2 regions of the Pseudovibrio sp. WM33 genome follow, and region 1 is predicted to be linked to the other one. Evidence: predicted binding sites of a transcription regulator. Region 1 holds the regulator's gene; the other holds the start of a gene.

Evidence for each region. The regulator PhoB, encoded in region 1, activates phosphate uptake and scavenging genes when phosphate is short. The targets are predictions, from matches to a motif close to TGTCATNNANCTGTCAT.
Region 2: PsWM33_RS15375 (CorA family divalent cation transporter) is a predicted target of PhoB. The motif match lies at 1,541-1,557, and genes of this name have one in related genera.

The regions. Positions count from the first base shown of each region.
Region 1 covers NZ_LMCK01000074.1:10,581-13,718, reverse strand. Annotated here, with positions in the region: gene pstB (phosphate ABC transporter ATP-binding protein PstB) at 1-239, shown strand, start outside; gene phoU (phosphate signaling complex protein PhoU) at 273-977, shown strand; gene phoB (phosphate regulon transcriptional regulator PhoB) at 1,051-1,746, shown strand; gene PsWM33_RS12650 (GcrA family cell cycle regulator) at 1,894-2,454, opposite strand.
Region 2 covers NZ_LMCK01000089.1:45,080-48,217, reverse strand. Annotated here, with positions in the region: gene PsWM33_RS15380 (DUF1674 domain-containing protein) at 153-416, shown strand; gene PsWM33_RS15375 (CorA family divalent cation transporter) at 476-1,480, opposite strand; gene PsWM33_RS15370 (aminotransferase class I/II-fold pyridoxal phosphate-dependent enzyme) at 1,682-2,878, shown strand; gene PsWM33_RS15365 (DNA translocase FtsK) at 2,883-3,138, shown strand, end outside.

The DNA.
Region 1 (3,138 bases):
AGCCGTGTTCTGCGCTCGACCCGATTGCCACCGCGAAAGTGGAAGAGCTGATGGACGAGCTGCGCCAGAACTACACCATAGTCATCGTAACCCATTCCATGCAGCAGGCCGCACGTGTGTCCCAGCGCACCGCGTTCTTCCATCTGGGTAATCTGGTGGAAGAGGGGCTGACCAACGACATCTTCACCAACCCAAAAGACCAGCGCACGCAGGATTACATCACAGGCCGTTTTGGTTAAGAATAAAAGAGCGGTACTCTAAGGAGATATCCGATGAAAGATCATATTGTCTCTTCCTTCAATGAAGAGCTAAAAGAACTGGCCGGACGTGTCGTTGAAATGGGCGGACTGGCAGAAACCCTTGTTCACGACGCTGTCACCGCACTGCTGAGACAGGACCGCGAACTGGCAACCCGCACCATCGCCGCCGACCAGCGACTGGACAACATGCAGGCCGAGCTGGAAGAGCTGTGCATCTCCGTGATCGCACGCCGCCAGCCAATGGCAAGCGATCTGCGCGACATCATCGCCGCCATGCGTATCTCCAACGACCTGGAGCGCGTTGGCGACATGGCCAAGAACATCGGCAAGCGAACACTGGCGATTGAATCTGAGTTCAACAACAAGCAGCTCGCTGTGGGTGTTGAGCACATGTCTGATCTGGCGCTTGAGCAGCTCAAAGCCGTTCTGGATGCCTACACCTCTGGCGATCTTGAGGTTGTCCAGCGCGTACATGTTCGCGATGACGAAGTGGATGCGCTTTACACCAGCCTGTTCCGCCAGCTGCTCACCTACATGATGGAAGACCCGCGCTCCATCACCATGTGCGCGCACTTGTTGTTCTGCGCAAAGAATATTGAGCGCATCGGTGATCATGCAACCAATATCGCAGAAAACATCTACTACATGATCTCCGGAAGCCACCTTCCAACAGATCGTCCAAAAACGGACGAACTGGCGCAGAGCACAACCGTGTAGAGTGTGTTCACTTATAACGAGCAGAACACACGCAATTGCTTTATAAGAGAAGGTGCAAAGAGAGCACTTTACTATGCCTAAGATACTGATTGTAGAAGACGAAGAACCGCTAAGCCTGCTGCTGCGCTATAACCTTGAAGCAGAGGGCTACACTGTTGACGTGTGCGCAAGAGGAGATGAGGCGGAACTCCTCCTACAGGAAAGCCAGCCGGACCTGCTGCTGCTGGACTGGATGCTTCCGGGCCTCTCCGGCATCGAGCTCTGCCGTCGTTTGCGGGCACGCTCAGAAACCGAGCGCATGCCGATTATCATGCTGACAGCGCGCGGCGAAGAATCCGAGCGCATCCGCGGTCTGGCAACCGGGGCTGACGATTATGTCGTCAAACCGTTTTCCGTTCCGGAACTTATGGCCCGTGTTCGTGCGATCTTCCGCCGTGCATTGCCAGAAGTTGTCTCCACAATGCTCAAGTCTGGCGACATCGAGCTCGACCGCGAAACCCACCGCGTGCGCAGAACAGGCCGTGAAATCCACCTCGGCCCCACAGAATACCGCCTGCTGGAGTTCCTCATGAGCGCACCGGGCCGGGTGTATTCTCGTGAACAGCTGCTGGATGGAGTCTGGGGCCATGATGTTTACGTAGATGAGCGCACCGTAGACGTCCACGTAGGCCGCCTGCGCAAAGCCATCAACAAAGGCCGCATGAAAGACCCGATCCGCACTGTCCGTGGCGCCGGATATGCTTTTAACGACCAGTTCGCTATAGGTTAAGTGTTTAAGGCAACAATGGAAATCTAAAACCGCCCAAGGGCGGTTTTCTCATATCTACAGGTCACCGACATTAGCAGCTGGCAACCCCCAAAACAGCAAAAAGCCGGGCTTTGGACCCGGCTCAATACGTTGCTTTTTCAGCTCAGATTAGCTTGCACGGCGGTTGCGGCGGTCGCTGACGGGCTGATAGGCAATGCTGCGGTGATGCGCACAATAAGGTGTGCCTGCATCTGACTGGCGACCACAGAAATAGAAGTCATCAGAACTCGGATCACCAATCGGCCACTTACAGGTGCGCTCATTCAATGTCAGGATGGAGGCGCGCTCTGAAACCGGAATAAAGAGATCGGAGGTTGGGACTGGAGAAATTTCTGATTGGATAGCTTCAATCGGTTCAACTTTAAGGGCGTTGGCACCTGCTATTGTTGGCTGAATCTGTCGGGGACTTGGAGAAGGCGCAACAGCTGCAATCGCTTCAGCCACTGTTGGTTTGGTGGATGTTACAACCCTTGCCGCTGGGGCAGGTGCCTTTCTCGTCTTGGTTGCACCGCCTCCCGACTTAGCACGACCTGAAAGACCAAGGCGATGAACCTTACCAATCACCGCATTACGGGTCACATTGCCAAGTTCCCCCGCGATTTGACTGGCGCTTAACCCGTCTGCCCAAAGTTTGGTTAGTAACTCTACACGTTCTGCTGTCCAGCTCATTAAAGGGCCCCGTCTTCCTTCAGTGGCGCGCAAAACAGCATTCGCTCAGTTCGGACGCATCCGAAAGTGCCGCTTACCTGAGCGTGTGTGCTTGCAGCGTTCAGTAACTACGAGATGGTGTATAACTCTTAACACACAGTACTATATGGGCGTTGATACGATCAACAACCTCAAAGAATTGAGGTGGGGAAGACTCTGGTTTTCCCCAGAATTGCCGTACTACTACTTACCTATAACAGCCTTCTTGTGGTGGGAGAAGATTATCAATCTAAAGAATAGGAGCTGTTTGTTAAACCAAGTTCCACCGCATTCTTTCCAACACAAAGTAAGAGCTGATAGCGTTACCCCGTTGATATTTAATACATATATTTACCACTGAAAAACAACTAGTAAAAAACACTAGTAAACTACAAATTGCATAACACAAGAACTAAGCGCACTCCTCTCTCATATGCCGTAGTACACGCTAGAGGTGTATTGAATAAACCTTAAGAACCGTGGAAAAAAACTGGTCATAGAGCATGGGATTTAATCTCTACTCCATCCTCTAAAAATGCCACAATGCATGCTTCTTCCGGTAGTAGCCTGTTTAAGCTGCACCAGAGGGAGAGACACAAAGCTGGCAGCCAATTCCTGAACGGGAGTAAGGTATTGCTGGCAATACGTGTTATTGACTGCCCTGAG
Region 2 (3,138 bases), on a different contig from region 1:
ACGCAGTGCCCATTGCAAAATACAGGCTCACGCGCCTATATCTAAGCCTACGCGATCATTGTGAAACTACCACTACCAGCTTAAGTGGTAGCTCCAAATGGCAAACGCAAGCTTACAACAGCGATAAGCAGCATCAGCCAACCGGGATTGAAATGGAAAAAGACAACAAATCAGCCGTCGAAAACTTTAAAACACAAGAAGTCGATACGACGGAGCAGATTGAAGAAGCGTCGAAAAAACGCCGGTTTGAAGAACTGCCCCCTGCCGCCCAACGCGCTTTAAAAGAAGCCGAAGAGCGCCGCGCAGAGATCGATGCTGCCCAAAAAGAAATGCCGAAAGAGCTCAATGGTCGCGGTGGTCTAGACCCTGCCCGCTACAGCGACTGGGAAGTCAAAGGCATTACCAGCGATTTTTAGAGCGCAATCGTCAATAATGGTTCCGGCTTTCAGATAAGTACACGCACGGAACCAGCTCTCTAGAAGATCTTAAACCATCGGACGACCGCAAACAGTCCCACACCGATAAAGATCAGAATCCCGCTAACAATACTAAACGCAACCGGATCATGGCTTCCCGGAATGCCGCCCACATTAACGCCGAGTAATCCAGTTACAAAGCTAAGCGGCAGAAACACAACGGCAATTGCCGCCATCATCAGCATATAGCGGTTGGTGTTCTCTGATCGTTTAAACATGATCTGGTCGTGAACTATTTCTGCGCGTTCACGGATAGCATCCATCTCCTCGGCAATTCGAAGGGCTCGGTCACCCGCTTCACGAACGCGGCGTTTGTTGATCCGATTGACCCATTCAAACTTCTCAATTTCAAAATTCCTCAAGATATCCAGATGCGCCAACATGCTGCGTCTAACAATGGTTGCCAACCGACGAACCTGCGCGAGTTCGCTTTCCCAAGGATGATCTCCTGTCTCCAGCACCACATCTTCAAGATGATCGATCCTGTCCTGAAGCACCTCAACCATTTCTTCAGCACGTTCCGCAATCGCCAGCACCAATCGAGCCCAGAATTCTGCCGTACTTTCCGGTGGCACACGGGCCTTGAACCCCTCAACCAAACTTTGAAAAACATCCAGTGGATCGTGCCAGATGCAGATCATCCGCTTAGCATCCACCCAGATCTGGGCACATTCCATGTCGCCGCTTTCCTGTTTCGGCAACTCATTGAAAACGTTGATGGCAATAAACGCCCCTTTTGTACGCACATGGCAATGCGGACGTACCTCTCGGGCCAGAAGACCATCAATATCGTTGTGTTCCAGCCCAATTTCTTCAAGAAACTCGCGGTTCTGAGCGGCAACCCGCTGCAAATAAGCCCAATAAAATTCGTCGGGCTCCAGCTCATAGTCACGTAACTGTTCTAACGTGAGTCTGCGCATGCCTTTTGACTTGGAAAAAACAATGACAAATGAGGAATCCAAATGAATATGGCTCGCCTCAATGTTTTCTGTGGTTTGTGCCATTTCGACAAATCCCGGCCCAAGTTCGATCCTAACTCAGCACACACATCAAAACCCACATTTCTAAAAATCAGATGACAAACCCCAGAAGAAACACCTATTCAGCTTAGCGCACAGTAAATTGGTTAACAGCCAATTTACCAAAAAACACTAGAGTTTTGGTGTTCCGAGCATTTGTTGTAAATCATTCCTGCGAGAATTCTTGTGTCCACGACAGAAATTGAGAAAAAATCTAGCGGAGGAAATCCGTTTCAGCGGCTGAATCAGCAGCTCGCTGGAATCGAACCGGGTCTTGATCCAATTGTCATGACAATCGGTGAACCGCGTCATGAACCTCCAAGCTACGTCATTGAAGTACTTGAAGAAAATCAGAACGGTTTCCGCAAGTATCCTGCAATTCGTGGTACAGATGAATTCCGTGCAGCTGTTGGCAAATGGGTTAAAAACCGTTTTCAACTCTCTGATGCCTTCGATCCGGACAAAAGCGTTATTCCGCTCAACGGCTCTCGCGAAGGACTTGTCTTTGGCTGTGTTTGCGCTCGCGACTATCTGAAGAAAGACGGCAAACCGGCTGTTATTTTGCCGAACCCGTTTTACCAATCCTATGGTGCAGGTGCTCATATTGCGGGTGCTGACGAAATTCTTTTGCCAGAACCAGCAGACGGAATTTTGCCTGATCTGGATGCTATCGATCCAGCTTTGCTCGACCGCACCGTCGCATTCTATTTCGCGTCCCCCGCCAACCCACAAGGCACCGTTGCGCCTATGGAATATTGGCAAAAGCTCATCAAACTGGCACGCAAACACAACTTTCTGCTCTTCGCTGATGAGTGCTATTCTGAGATCTATCGCGACACGCCTCCAACAGGCATTTTGGAGGCTGCAGAAGCTCTTGATGGCACGCTGAAAAATGTCGTGACATTCAACTCACTGTCCAAGCGCTCTAATCTCCCCGGCGCACGCTGTGGCTTTGCTGCCGGAGATCCGGAGTTCATTCAGTTCTTCGCCGATTTCCGCAATGTTGCAGCGCCTCAGGTTCCAATGCCTGTGCAGGCGCTCGCCGTTCGTGCGTTTGGAGATGAAGGACACGTGCTCGAAAACCGCCGCCTCTATAACGAAAAGTACGATGCCGCGGAGGAAATGCTATCTCCTCTATTTGGCTCAGTACGCAAAGATGGCGGCTTTTTCCTCTGGCTGGATGTTTCTCGCTGGGGTTCTGGAACACAGGTCGCTGAAAAGCTCTGGCGCGAAGTGGGCGTGAAGTCCCTCCCAGGAGCTTACATCGCCTCTGATATGCCGGATGGTTCCAACCCCGGTGACAAATATATTCGCCTCGCCCTCGTTGAATCTTTGGAAGTCAGCAAGGAAGCTTTCCGAAGAATTTTGGACTCTCTGGAGTAATTGAATGCGTCAGGCTGCTGCAATGCAACGACCAAAAGCAAACTCTGTTTCACTGGCTGATACAGAGAGCCCGATCAAGCGCTTTATCAAAAGCAACATAATCGTCATTGGTGGCGCGGTGATCCTCGTCATCGGTCTCTGTGTGGCGGCAGCCCTCGCAACATGGTCAACGGACGACCCAAGCTTGAATCACGCAACCAATGCGGAGATTCATAACGCTCTGGGCCAAACAGGAGCCATTGTTGCAGACGTTCTGATGC